3 regions of the Fictibacillus sp. WQ 8-8 genome follow, and region 3 is predicted to be linked to each of the others. Evidence: predicted binding sites of a transcription regulator. Region 3 holds the regulator's gene; each other region holds the start of a gene.
What was found. The regulator Rex, encoded in region 3, represses fermentation and respiration genes when NADH is low (regulators of the CRP and FNR family bind a similar motif). The targets are predictions, from matches to a motif close to TTGTGAAATATTTCACAA.

Region 1 (4,943 bases), on a different contig from region 3:
TGATATCGGAAACAGTGAAACACCAATCACACCAGTTATTGTAGGTGATGAAGTAAAAACTCAGGAGTTCAGCAAAAAGCTGAATGAAGAAGGCGTTTATGCAAAATCCATCGTCTTCCCAACCGTACCAAGAGGCACTGGCCGTGTAAGAAACATGCCAACGGCTGCCCATACGAAGGAAATGCTTGATCAGGCACTTGCCATCTACGAAAAAGTCGGCAAGGAAATGGGAATCATCTCTTAATACAGGAACCGGTAATAGATTTGGAGGATGTAACATGAAGAAGATATTGATTACTGGAGCACTCGGGCAGATCGGTTCAGAGCTGGTCATGAAAGCCCGTGATATATATGGCGCGGATAATGTTATTGCGACAGATATCCGTAAGACAGACAGCCCTGTCGTTCAATCCGGACCGTTCGAGATTCTTGATGTAACCGATGCACAGGCGATGGCCGGCATCGCTAAAAAATACAATGCGGATACGGTGGTCCACCTTGCTGCTCTTCTTTCTGCTACTGCAGAAGCGAAGCCGCTGCTTGCTTGGAACTTGAACATGGGAGGCCTGGTGAACGCACTTGAGGTCGCGAGAGAATTGAACTGCCAATTCTTCACACCAAGTTCAATCGGAGCATTCGGTCCTTCTACACCGAAAGACCAGACTCCGCAGGACACGATCCAGCGTCCGACAACGATGTATGGAGTAAACAAAGTGTCCGGCGAGCTTCTTTGTGATTATTACTATCACAAATTTGGCGTAGATACCCGCGGACTGCGTTTCCCTGGATTGATCTCCTATGTGGCACCTCCTGGAGGCGGCACAACGGACTATGCGGTTGAAATTTATTACGAAGCGGTCCGAAAAGGAAGATATACTTCATTTATTGATGCGGGCACATACATGGATATGATGTATATGCCTGATGCGTTAAATGCAATTATTAACTTGATGGAAGCTGATCCGGCGAAACTGGTTCACCGAAACTCATTTAACGTTTCTGCGATGAGCTTTGAGCCGGAACAAATCGCTGCTGCCATCAAAAAGCAGATGCCATCCTTTACGATGGATTATGATGTAGACCCTGTTCGACAGGCGATTGCCGATAGCTGGCCGAATATCATCGATTCTTCAGCAGCTATAGCGGAATGGGGCTTTAAAGCGGACTATGACTTGGATAAAATGACAGCAGATATGCTGTTGAAGCTGAACGACAAGCTGAATAACAAAGTAGCAAATTAATACGAAGAAAAAGGGAGCCTTAATATGGCTCTCTTTTTTAAAAGGTACATGCTTACTATAGGGGTAATAGACTTGAGTCCTCTTTCAGCATCAGTATGCGAAGTTCAACAAGAAAGAGCATTAATAATATTGCTCTAACCAAGTAATTTAAGAAAAGGAAGGAGACTTGCTTATGGGTGGTTTTGAAGCTTTACAGGTGAATCCTCTGCTCCGGAAAACGTTAGCTGACTATGGGATTGCCCAGCCGACAATGATTCAGGAGCAGGCGATCCCGCTGCTGTTAGAAGGAAAAGATGTGATTGCAAAATCCCAGACAGGAACCGGGAAAACGATGGCTTTTGCCGTACCGATGCTGCAGCGGATTGACCAGGAGAATGAAGCTATCCAAGCACTGATCGTGACGCCGACAAGAGAACTTGCTATCCAGGTGGCGGAAGAAGTAAAAAAGCTGAGCAGTTCAATGGGAATTGATGTCCTGCCCGTTTATGGGGGACAAGATGTTATTCAGCAAATGCATAAACTCGGCGGTAAGGTGCAGGTTGTCATCGCCACACCAGGACGTTTGCTGGACCATGTAAGACGAGGAACCATTGATCTGTCACACGTCTCCATGCTGGTTTTAGATGAGGCGGATCAGATGCTTCATATCGGATTTTTGCAGGATGTTGAAGAAATTATTGATCAGACACCAGAAGAGAACCGGCAGATGATGCTTTTTTCCGCAACGATGCCTTCTGAAATTGTAAAGCTTGCAGGAACGTATATGAAAGATCCAGCAAAGATTACGGTGAAGAAGACACAAATCACCTTAAAAGAAATCAGACAACGGGTTATTGAGACGACAGACCGCTCAAAGCAGGATGACTTGAAGCTGCTTCTGGAGCTGCACCGTCCGTATCTTGCTATTATTTTTTGCCGGACGAAGCGGCGGGTAAGCAAACTGAATGAAGCTTTGAAGGAAGCGGGATATCAGGCAGACGAACTGCATGGCGATCTCACCCAGGCTAAACGGGAAGCGGTAATGCATGCCTTCCGGCAGGGAGAAATCCGCTACCTGATCGCTACAGATGTTGCGGCAAGGGGCCTGGATGTTGAAGGTGTGACCCATGTCATCAATTACGATATTCCTCAAGATACAGAAAGTTATATCCACCGTATCGGACGAACGGGACGAGCCGGCAGCAAGGGGCTTGCCGTGACGATGGTTGCGGCAAAAGACCGCAATTTTTTAGAGTTGATTGAAAAAGGAATTAAGCAGAAGATACAAAAACAGCGGCTGGAAAAACCGGAAAAAAAGAAGGAGGGAAGCCGCTCTGAAACGAATGACAAGATGCAGAGCCGCCGTGCGGGAGCAAGACCGCAGTATCAGAAAAGCAGCAGAAAGCCACGGAGGCGCTGACAACCGTACAGGAGAAGGATCGCATGAAAATTTTACTGGCTGAAGACGATCGCCGTCTCGCACGGTTAATCATGAGGATGCTGGAAAACGAAGGGTACAGGTTGGTTTTATGCGAAGATGGGAAAGATGGTCTATCATCCGGAATCCATAAAAAAACACGTCGAATCATGAAGAAAAAACGTTCCATGTGGAACATTGTCATGAATTTAAATTGTATACTTGGTTTAATCTATCCTTTTAAAGGAAATAAAGAATTTAGAACGGTAAAAAAGTCGCCGAACAGGCGGCTTTTTCATTTCGTACAGGGATAAATCGTGAAATGGAAGAGCAAGAAGTAAATTCCAAAAATATGAACATTCTTTGATGAATATGTGATAAACTAGTGAAATTTACATGAAGAACTTATGACAGTTCATAAAAGATGGTCTATTTTTGGGGGAAATTTGTTATTATGTGAACGAAAGCACAAACTTAGTAAGTTTACAGTGAGAAATCTCACATATATGTTTACAGGAAGGAAGGTGGGCCTAGTGTTTAAGCGGTTAAGACCGTTTTTTGCGTTAGGACTTATGCTGTCCGTATTTTTCTTAGGCGGTTGCAGCAATTATATAGTTCTAGATCCGAAAGGACCTGTTGCGGCTCAGCAGAAGGATCTTATTCTTTATTCTATAGGATTCATGGCACTTATTCTACTTGTAGTGTATATCCTGCTCACGGTGATTGTTGTTAAATACCGTGAAAACAGAAAAGATATGTCCAACTGGGAACCTGAACAAGAGGGAAGCAAGAAATTAGAAATACTCTGGACGGTTATCCCGATTCTTATTACAATCGCTTTGTCTATTCCGACGATTAAGACCATTTATGATCTTGAGAAACCGCCACAGGCTTCTGCACACCAAGAACCGATCGTCATTACGGCGACGGCAGTTGACTGGAAATGGATTTTCTCTTATCCGGAGCAAGGCATTGAAACCGTCAACTACATTAATATCCCGGAAGACCGGACGGTGGAATTCAAGCTGACTTCAGCAGATTCCATGTCGTCATTCTGGGTTCCTGCACTTGGGGGTCAAAAGTACGCGATGCCAGGTATGGAAACAACGCTTTATCTGCAGGCGGATCATAAAGGCAAATTTGCAGGTCGAAATGCAAACTATAATGGTGAAGGATTCACCCACCAGATTTTTGATGTGAATTCTGTTTCACAGACTGATTTTGACAAATGGGCAAAAGATACGAAGAGCAAGGCGCCTGAGTTGTCTAAAAAGCAGTATGATCAGTTAATGCTTCAAGGCGAAGCCAAGAAGATGACATTCTCATCCACACATTTAAAATGGGTAGATCACGCTAAAGATAGAGACTATGCAGTGAAGACCCGTGAACGCTTAGGAGTAGTTCCGCAAAACCCGCACGGTTCAAAAGCGAAAGATGCGAACAAGCCGGAACAAGACTCTCATGGGGAATCTCATTCTCATTAATAGAGGAGGCACTAAATTATGAAATGGGATGAATTTTTTGTTACCGGTGACCCGCTGATTTACGGTGCGGACGTTTCCATCGGTTTAACAGTAATCGGACTTCTATTTTATCTGACATATTTTAAAAAATGGCAGTGGCTTTGGAAAGAATGGCTCACTACCGTTGACCATAAAAAGTTAGGAATCATGTACATCGCTTCTGCGGTTCTTATGCTATTCCGCGGTGGTGTCGATGCATTGCTAATGCGTACACAGCTTGCTGTACCGGATGCGAAATTCCTTGATGCCCAGCACTATAACGAAATCTTTACAACACACGGTACGATCATGATCATCTTCATGGCGATGCCGTTCTTGATTGGTTTGATCAACGTAGTTATCCCGCTTCAAATTGGAGCACGTGACGTTGCATTCCCTTATTTGAATGCCGTAAGTTTCTGGACGTTCTTTATCGGAGCAATGCTCTTTAACATCTCGTTCGTTATCGGTGGATCACCATCTGCTGGTTGGACAGCCTACATGCCGCTTGCCGGTAATGAGTTAAGTCCTGGACCAGGACAGAACTACTACTTGCTCGGTCTTCAGATCTCCGGGATTGGTACCCTGTTAACGGGTATTAACTTCCTGGTAACGATTTTAAAAATGCGAGCGCCAGGCATGACATTGTTCAGAATGCCAATGTTCACTTGGTCTGCACTCATTACTATGGTCATCATCGTGTTCGCGTTCCCTATTCTTACAGTAGCGCTTGCACTTATGACATTTGACCGTTTATTCGGAGCTCATTTCTTCACGCTTCAAGGAGCGGGGATGGATATGCTA
Region 2 (4,943 bases), on a different contig from region 3:
GGTACTGATAGTCAGCCGGCGCAACAGCCAGCATGACCCCTGTCGCTCCCCCGACGACAAAGCAGGGAATAAAAGCAAGCGTCCAGAGCATCGGCTGCGTCATGCTGATGCGGCCGCGGAACATCGTGAACAGCCAGTTAAATACTTTAACACCGGTCGGAATACCGATTGCCATCGTTGTTATGGCAAAGAAAGTATTCACATCGGCTCCGGCACCCATTGTGAAAAAGTGATGCACCCATGTAAAGTAGGAAAGTACGCTGATGATCATCATGGAAAATACCATGGATTTATAGCCGAAAATTTTCTTTTTCGAGAAGGTGCTGACGACCTCTGAGTAGATACCGAACGCCGGCAGCACTACGATATACACTTCTGGATGTCCCCACATCCAGATCAGGTTGACATACATCATCGGGTTTCCGCCGCCGGTTGCCGTAAAGATATGGGCACCGAAAAAGCGGTCAACAAACAATAGCGCCAGCGTTACCGTCAATACAGGAAATGCGAAGATGATCGTGATGCAGCTGGCCAGTACAGACCAGGAGAACAGCGGCATCTTCATGAGTTTCATGCCGGGAGCACGCATCTTTAAAATGGTGACGAGAAAGTTGATTCCTGTTGCCAGGCTTCCAATCCCCGAGATTTGAATTCCCCAGATATAAAAGTTTTGTCCCGGCCCCGGGCTTCCCGCAAGTTCGGATAACGGCGGATAGCTTAGCCAGCCGGCATCCGGTGATCCTCCCACAACAAAGGATAAGTTGAACAGCATGGCGCCAAAGAAAAACAGCCAAAAGCTCAGCGCGTTCAAGAACGGATATGCGACATCGCGCGCTCCGAGCTGCAGCGGCACCACAATGTTAAACAGTGCAAACATAAAGGGCATCGCCATAAACAAAATCATGATTGTGCCATGCGTCGTAAAAATCTCATTGTAATGCTGGGAATCCAAAAAGTGTGAATTCGGAAACGCCAGCTGCATTCTCATGAGCAGTGCGTCAACTCCTCCCCTGAACAGCATGAGGAGGGAGGATACCAAATACATAATTCCGATTTTTTTATGATCAACGGTTGTGAGCCACTCGCGCCACAGCCAGCCCCATTTTTTGAAAAACGTAAGAAAAACCAAAATACCAAGAAGCGTGATCACAATGGCAACATCCGCGCCGTAAATCAGCGGATCGCCGGTTACAAAAAATCCTTTCGCCTTGTCTGCCATCTGTTTTTCCCCCTTTCTTCTTTTCTATTATTTATCGTGGTCCATCATCGACATGTCATGTCCCCCGTGCTTCATCTCAGGCTTCATATATTTGCCGCCGTTGCGGTCGATCGTTTCATGAAACAAGGATTCAGGATACGAAGAAAATGATTGTTTCTCTGCCAGTCCTTTTTTCGTCAGCAGATCATATCTCTCCTGAGTTAGCGCCGGAGCTGATTTTTTAATTTGTTGTGCCCATTGGTTGAATTCAGCCTGCGGCTTGGCAACCACCTTAAATTTCATATGGGCAAAACCTTTTCCGGTAAAGTTGGCACCAGATCCAAAGTACGTTCCCGGTTTTTCCGCCTGCAGCCAGAGCCGCATCGCCATTCCCGGCATCGTATATTCTTGTCCGCCAAGCTCCGGAACCCAGAACGAGTTCATCATCGAATCCGATGTTAATTGGAATTGAACTGGAACGCCAGCCGGAATTTCCGCATAGTTGACAGTCGCAATTTTTTGATCGGGATACTGAAACAGCCACTTCCAATCGAGTGAGGTGACCTGAATGGTAATCGGTTTTACATCCGTCACCGGCGGTTTGACAAGAGAATACGTTGTTTTGGCAGTGTAAACGCCTAAAATACAAATAATGATGACCGGAATTCCCCACCACACGATCTCCAATATTTTGCTGTCATTCCACTCTGGCGTATACGGTGCTTTATTGCCCGGTTTGTCACGGTACCTGTATACGATATAAAACAGCAAAACTAAAACCGGTATCACCACAGCGGCACATAAAACCGCTGACAATACAATTAAGTCAAGCTCCTTTTGCGCGACAGGGCCGGACGGATTAAAGACGAGATACCGCCGGTCGCATCCTGTTAGAAGTGCTAACAGTGTGATGCCCAGAGCAGAAACCTTCCAAAGATAGCCGGACGTATGTTTCTTCATGTGTGACCTCTCCTTTCATAACCTGAAACAGTGTTTCTATCTTCCTGACGGAGTGTAATAAGTACTATTTCATGCTATAACGGAGGGGCTTTTCTCATATGTGATATAAATCACACTTTCATAAAAATAAGGCTTGTTCTGCTTCATTTGTCACAAAGTGGACAAATGAGGCCGCAGCAGGAAAAAATACTTTCACGCCATCTGGGCATCTGCATAGGGTATGGTAGTGACCATCTGCCAAAAGAAAGAGGGTAAACTATGGTACAAAACCTGGATTACACATCACCATCCACTCAATACACCGCCGATGTCAGCAGCAACGTGTTCACCAAAGACCGCGAGAATTATATAAATGTTTTGGGAATCCAGCAGTTAAACACGTTAGACAATGTTTCCTTATTGGACATTTTCTTGAGCACCAATAACGTCGTCGAACCTCATTATCACCAAAATGCCGCAGAGCTTGTGTACTGCATTTCCGGTTCTGCTGTTGTTTCCATCTTCAATCCTTTTACGAAACAGTTCCATCACTATCCGATCGGACCCCGGCAGGTTGCTAACGTTCCTCAAGGCTGGTGGCATTATGAAGTGGCTACATCTGACCAAACCCACCTGCTGGCTATATTCAACTCACCGACCCCGGATGTCATCCTGGGTTCCGATCTTTTAAAATTCACCCCGTCCAACATCATGGCTCACACATATTGCATGAATGAAAAACAATGGATCCAAACGGTCGCACCCGTCCAGTCCACCACGTTTATCGGGCCGCCGAAAAACTGCAGTGGAGAACAACGCCAAGATCAGTATTATCCAAGCCATTATCCTCAGACTTTCTATCATCCGCCATATTAAAACGGCAAAAAAAAAGGCTTACCTCGACGGGTAAGCCTTGCTTGTTATTTTCCTGTTTTCGCGAACGTTGCGATACGTTCTCCGATTTCATCACGGACGCGCTGGAACACCTTCCATTTTTCTTCTTCTGTTCCTTCCGCTTTCGCCGGATCATCAAATCCCCAGTGATCTCGTTTTACATGCGGAGGAGTCATCGGGCACTTGTCAGCCGCATCCCCGCAGAGCGTGACAACAAGATCTGCGTTATTTAAAATATCGGGATCAATGATGTCAGACGTTTGATTCGAAATATCAATCTCCACTTCATTCATCGCTTTAACCGCATTGGGATTTAAGCCATGTGCTTCAATCCCTGCGCTTTTTACTTCCCATTCTTCACCAAGATGCTTTTTAGCCCAGCCTTCTGCCATCTGGCTTCTGCATGAATTTCCGGTACATAAGAAATAGATTGTTTTTTTAGCCATTCTCAAACACTCCTTAACTCAATTTAATGAAGGATAATTAACCATAGATAGAGACCTGTCAACGTTATAAACAAGGTTGGAACGGTTAAAACGACCCCAATTTTAAAGTAGTATCCCCATGTTATTTTCACGCCTTTAGTATTCAGCACATGAAGCCATAATAATGTAGCTAACGAACCAATCGGTGTAAGTTTCGGCCCCAAGTCCGAACCGATCACGTTCGCATAAATCAAGGCTTCCCTCATGACACCTGTAGTATGGGTATCAGATATGGCTAACGCATCAATCATAACGGTTGGCATATTATTCATCACAGAAGAGATGACTGCTGCGATAAAGCCCATTCCTATCGTTCCTGCAAATAGTCCATGATGTGTGACGGATTCAATGGCACTAGCCAATAAATTGGTCAGTCCTGCATTTCGCAAACCATACACGACAACATACATACCGATGGAAAAGAATACGACCGCCCAAGGTGCACCTTTTATTACTGTTCTTGTCTGGACGGCTGAGCTTTTTCTTGCAGCTGCCAAGAAAATAACCGCGATGACTCCTGCGATGAAGGATACAGGTACAGAGAAGAATTCTCCTATAAAGTATCCAGCGAGCAGAACAGCTAATACATACCATGACAATGTAAACATTTTTACATCTTTAATGGCCTCTGCCGGTTTTTTCAGCTGATTGACATCGTATGTCTTTGGTATGCTTTTTCTGAAATACAGATAGAGTACAAGAATGCTTGCCAGCAGACTAAAGAGATTGGGAATAATCATACGGCTGGCATACTCTGAAAAACTGATGCCGAAAAAGTCGGCTGAAACAATATTCACCAGATTGCTGACGATCAGCGGCAAGGAAGTCGTATCTGCAATAAACCCGCTGGCCATGATAAATGGGATCACCATTTTGTGCTCAAATTTCAAATGGCGAACCATCGCTAAAACGATAGGAGTTAAGATTAACGCAGCTCCGTCGTTGGCAAAGAAAGCGGACACCACTGCTCCTAATACCGTTACCAGCAAAAACATTCTGATCCCGTTTCCATTTGCATAGCGGGCCACATGAAGAGCCGCCCACTCAAAGAACCCTACCTCATCTAAAATAAGAGAAATAATGATAATAGCAACAAATGTGAGAGTAGCGTTCCAAACAATTCCCGTTACATCTATTACATCCTGAAAGGAGACCACTTGAAAGAGCAAAGCAATAAGAGCTCCTCCACAAGCTGACCATCCAATACTAAGACCTCTTGGCTGCCAGATCACAAACGTCAGTGTGGCTAAAAAAATGATACTGGCAATAATGACTGAACTCACAAATATAATACCTCCTTAACTATCACAAGAAATTCGTTTTCCCTGTGCCTCTAATTCTTCTATACGATACTGCTGACTCGGTAAGCCCTGAATGACTTGCAGGACAAACGAACGAAAAGGATAAGCAGCATTTAATGAATAATA
Region 3 (4,943 bases):
GCTTCTCCAAGAGGGTCTCTATTTCTTCAATTCTCCTCTGCCGCTTTCGGTCCTCGCGTTTAGCCGCCTTGTCCTGTTTATACGCTCCGGCTGAGGCGGGTTCATCCGCTTGCGGGGAGGAAGGGAGACTTTTGTTTTTTAGTTCTTCACGTTCTCGCGTCTCGGTTTTTTTCGCAATATAATAATCATAGTCACCGAGATAATTTGTAATTTTCGTCCGTGAAAGCTCAGCGACCTTGGTGGCAATCCGATTGATGAAATAACGGTCATGAGAAACGAAAACTATAGTACCGGGAAAATTGATGAGTGCCTGTTCAAGAACTTCTTTGCTGTCGAGATCCAGATGGTTTGTCGGTTCGTCCAATAACAGCAGGTTGGCTTTTTGCATCATCAGTTTAGCCAGAGCAAGCCGGGCTTTTTGGCCGCCGCTCAGCTCATTGACATACTTGAGTACGTCATCCCCGCTGAACAGAAAGTTGCCTAGAACGGTTCGGATTTCTTTTTCCGTTTTGTCCGGATACTCGTCCCAGAGTTCGTTCAGCAATGTTTTATTGGAGCTGAGGTTCGCCTGCTCTTGTTCATAATGGCCGATCTTCACATTGGCGCCGTAAGCGATGTTTCCTTCCAATAAAGGCAGCTGTTTTAAGATGGCCTTTAAAAGAGTGGACTTTCCGATGCCGTTCGGCCCGACTAGCGCGACGCTGTCCTGGCGGGAAACATGATAGTCAATGTTAGTGATGAGCGGCACACCGTCCTCATAACCGGTAGCGACCTGTTCAAGCTTTAATACGTCATTGCCGCTTTGGCGTTCTATATCGAACAAGAAGGAAGCGGACTTTTCATCACCAAGCGGCTTGTCCATGACTTCCATTTTCTCAAGCTGCTTTCTGCGGCTCTGTGCACGTTTAGTGGTAGAGGCCCGGACGAGGTTTTTTTGAACAAAATCCTGAAGCTTGGCGATCTCATCCTGCTGCTTCTCATAGGCTTTCATATCCAGTGCAAGGCGTTCTGCTTTTTGTTCCAGATACTGCGTGTAGTTGCCTTTAAACTTGGAAGAGCGATGGCGGGAGATCTCATAGACCGTCGTCACGATTTTATCCAGGAAGTAGCGGTCATGCGAGACGAGCAGGATCGCGCCGGGATAGGACTGCAAATATTGCTCAAGCCATGAGAGTGTTTCAATGTCCAGGTGGTTGGTCGGCTCGTCCAGTATTAAAAGGTCTGGCTTTGTAAGGAGCAGTTTAGCCAGCGCAAGGCGTGTTTTCTGCCCTCCGCTTAATGTCTGCACGGGAGTTGACGGGTCAAACCCGCTGAATTGAAAGCCGTGAAGTACCGTGCGGATGTCCGATTCGTATTGATAGCCGCCCGCTTCCCTGAACTGAATCTGCAGTTCATCATACTCTTTTAGCAGTTTATTGTAGGCTGCTTCATCTGCGGTCAGCGCAGGTTCGCCCATTCGGCTCTCCATGCTGCGCAGCTGCTTTTCCATCTTCCGAAGCGGCTCGAACACGCTGATCATCTCATCCCAGATGGACAGTTCGGACTCAAGGCCAGTGTCCTGGGCTAGATAACCGGCTCGGACGCCTTTTGGCATGATCAGCTGTCCTGAATCGTAGGACATGTCACCGGTAATGATTTTTAAAAGCGTGGATTTGCCTGCTCCATTTCTTCCGACAAGCGCGATTCTGTCGCGGGTTTGGACTTCCAGCTTAATATTCGATAAAATAGGGTCAGCCCCAAATGATTTTGTTAAGTCATTCACTTGCAAAATAATCAATGTATAGTCACCTCAAATTCCTATCGACGAATAACAAGGTTCACAGACTGAATGCGATATGAGATGCTGCTCGATTAGCCTGTATTGCTGAATTCTGTCTACTCTTAGTGTAGCTTACATAAGCGAAGCGGAGCAACTAATCAATGTTCAACATTTCGTTAGAATTAAAGTGCAAATCATCCGCCATAGATTTCAAAGATAGTGTATATTCTAGGAAGAAGGAGAAGGTTATGGAATCTTTTACGCATTTTAACGAACAAGGAAGAGCAAAAATGGTAGACATCTCCGAAAAGGATGCGACGGTCCGTACAGCTGCAGCCAGAAGCTCAATCGCTGTTAACAAGGAAATCTACACAAAAATATCAGAAGGCTCGTTTCGTAAAGGCGATGTCCTTGCCGTTGCGCAGGTCGCAGGCATTATGGCAGCGAAAAAAACATCCGACTGGATTCCAATGTGCCATCCTCTGTCCCTGACGGGTGTAGATATTACGTTTCAATGGGAAGAAGAAAATAAAGAACAGTACAGGCTGCATATTGAAGCAGCCGTGAAAACAAAAGGCAATACCGGTGTTGAAATGGAAGCTTTGACTGCAGCGAGTGCCGCAGCGTTAACCGTTTATGACATGTGCAAGGCCGTGGATAAGGGAATGATCATTGGACCAACCTTTTTGCAGAGCAAAACCGGCGGAAAAAACGGGGATTTTCAACGTACCACTTAAAAAATATGGTAAACTGTAGATAAGCTTTCTGATAGTGGAGGGCTCTAATATGAATCAGGAACAGATAAAAATACCGCAGGCAACTGCCAAGAGGCTTCCGCTTTATTACCGTTTTCTGAAAAACCTTTCCATTTCAGGAAAGCAGCGGGTATCTTCTGCAGAGCTTAGCGAAGCAGTAAAAGTAGACTCAGCAACGATCAGAAGGGATTTTTCCTACTTCGGTGCTCTCGGGAAAAAGGGTTACGGCTACAACGTAAACTATTTATTATCTTTTTTCCGGAAAACGCTTAACCAGGATGAAGTAACAAAGGTTGCTTTGATTGGCGTTGGAAATTTAGGGACCGCTTTCCTGCACTATAACTTTATAAAAAACAATAATACAGTCATCCAGGTCGCTTTTGACGTGGATCCGGCCAAGGTAGGAAAAGAAGTAGCTGGAGTTCCGATCCATTCTATTGACAACATAGTAGCGGAGCTTCAGGAAAGTGATGTAGAAGTCGCCATCCTGACCGTTCCAGTGGGCTCTGCCCAGTTTATTGCCGACCAGCTCGTTCGGGCTGGGATCAAAGGCATCTTGAACTTTACACCTGCGCGCCTGACACTGCCGGCCGAGATCAGGGTGCATCATATTGATTTAGCAGTGGAATTGCAGTCTTTGATTTATTTTATGAAACATTACCCATCAGTTGATTTTTAGATTTTCCATTTTGCAGTAAAGGAGGTGTCTGGAATGATTGGAGCAGGTAGTGCAGTGTTTATCGCCGCGGCCGCATTAGTCGTATTTGGACCGAAAAAGCTTCCGGAACTTGGACGGGCAGCAGGAAAAACGTTAAGAGAATTTAAAAATGCGACACAGGGACTCATGGATGATCATGATAACGACAAGAAAGAAAAAGAGTCTCTCCAAAACGAACAGAAGTAGCAGTTAGGATGAACAAAATGACAGATAAAAACATGCCGGTCTACGACCATTTGGGTGAATTAAGAAACCGTATCGTCATTACGGCCGTTTTCTTTTTTCTCTTTATGGTTGTGGGTCTCTTTTTTGCCAAGCCCGTCATTGTTTATTTGCAAAGTGACAATGTAGCAAAAGACATCCAGATGAACGCGTTTAATCTTACCGATCCTCTGAAGGTATATATAGATTTTGCTTTTATTATTGCGCTTTTGCTTTCCCTGCCGGTGGCGCTCTATCAAATATGGGCTTTTATCAGCCCCGGTCTTTTTGAAAATGAAAGAAAAGTAACACTCTCTTACATTCCGATTTCCTTTCTGCTGTTTGCAGCCGGACTGAGCTTCGGCTACTTCATTCTGTTTCCGCTCGTCGTTCATTTCATGTCGAACATTGCGAATTCGCTGAATGTCGAAGGGGAATATGGGATTAACGAGTATTTTTCATTTTTGTTCAGTTTAATACTGCCGTTTGGTTTGTTGTTTCAGTTTCCGGTCCTTGTCATGTTCTTAACAAGGCTTGGGCTTGTTACTCCTCATTTTTTACGAAAGATCAGGAGATTCGCTTATTTTGGAATTATCGTTGTGGCAGGTCTGATCAGTCCTCCAGAGCTGATTTCACACTTGACCATCACCGTTCCGCTCATCATTCTGTATGAGATCAGTATTTTAATTTCGGCCAATGCCTATAAAAAGCGGCTGAAAGCAGAAGAAGAGGCTATGCTTGATCTTGAATTGGAAAAGACACATCTCGATTAATGAGGTGTGTTTTTTTATAGATGGAGGTAATAAATCATGCACTATGATGTTATTGTCATTGGAGCCGGTTCTATGGGAATGGCGGCAGGATCTTTTTTATCGAAGAGCGGAAAAAGAACCTTATTGTTAGATTCATATGATCCACCGCACAACAAAGGCAGCCACCACGGGGATACAAGAATGATAAGGTATGCGTACGCAGAGGGAGAAGAGTATGTTCCGTTCGTTCTGAAAGCACGGGAGTTGTGGAGAGACCTGGAGAAAGAGACAGGCAAAGAGCTGTTTCTTCAAACAGGCGTCTTGAATGCCGGGGATCATCAATCCGAATTCGTTCAGAATATTATCTCCAGTTCAAAGACTTATTCTCTGCCTCTTGAAGTGTTGTCTTCGCATGAAGTGAACGAGCGGTGGCTGGGAATGACATTGCCTGAAAACTATATAGGATGCTATGAGCCAACGTCCGGAGTGCTAAAATGCGAGGAATGTATCGAAGCTTATCGAGAGCTTGCAGAAAAGTATGGAGCAGAGGTTCTAACCAATCAGAAGGTTAAAGAACTGTATATCCACGGCAAGAAAGTAACTGTTAGGACGGAGGAACAGACATTTTCTTCAGATGCCCTGGTAGTTTCGGCAGGAGCGTGGTCTGGGCCACTCCTTGCCAAGCTAAAGCTGAATCTTCCTCTTAAACCGGTGAGAAAAACATTTGCCTGGTTCGATGCCCATGAAGAACTTTATAA

Region 1: a site for Rex is predicted at 3,092-3,109, ahead of qoxA (cytochrome aa3 quinol oxidase subunit II). Genes of this name have one in related genera too.
Region 2: a site for Rex is predicted at 2,257-2,274, ahead of M1K46_RS01530 (ubiquinol oxidase subunit II). Genes of this name have one in related genera too.

The regions. Positions count from the first base shown of each region.
Region 1 covers NZ_JAMXKG010000002.1:248,208-253,150, reverse strand. The annotation lists gene M1K46_RS04970 (glycine C-acetyltransferase) at 1-244, shown strand, start outside; gene M1K46_RS04965 (L-threonine 3-dehydrogenase) at 279-1,241, shown strand; gene M1K46_RS04960 (DEAD/DEAH box helicase) at 1,414-2,640, shown strand; gene M1K46_RS04955 (hypothetical protein) at 2,664-2,951, shown strand; gene qoxA (cytochrome aa3 quinol oxidase subunit II) at 3,171-4,121, shown strand; gene qoxB (cytochrome aa3 quinol oxidase subunit I) at 4,140-4,943, shown strand, end outside.
Region 2 covers NZ_JAMXKG010000001.1:290,012-294,954, forward strand. The annotation lists gene qoxB (cytochrome aa3 quinol oxidase subunit I) at 1-1,219, opposite strand, end outside; gene M1K46_RS01530 (ubiquinol oxidase subunit II) at 1,247-2,158, opposite strand; gene M1K46_RS01535 (cupin domain-containing protein) at 2,417-3,013, shown strand; gene arsC (arsenate reductase (thioredoxin)) at 3,058-3,477, opposite strand; gene M1K46_RS01545 (arsenic transporter) at 3,501-4,799, opposite strand; gene M1K46_RS01550 (ArsR/SmtB family transcription factor) at 4,815-4,943, opposite strand, start outside.
Region 3 covers NZ_JAMXKG010000016.1:8,926-13,868, forward strand. The annotation lists gene M1K46_RS21780 (ABC-F family ATP-binding cassette domain-containing protein) at 1-1,777, opposite strand, end outside; gene moaC (cyclic pyranopterin monophosphate synthase MoaC) at 2,008-2,496, shown strand; gene M1K46_RS21790 (redox-sensing transcriptional repressor Rex) at 2,546-3,193, shown strand; gene M1K46_RS21795 (twin-arginine translocase TatA/TatE family subunit) at 3,227-3,418, shown strand; gene tatC (twin-arginine translocase subunit TatC) at 3,436-4,206, shown strand; gene solA (N-methyl-L-tryptophan oxidase) at 4,243-4,943, shown strand, end outside.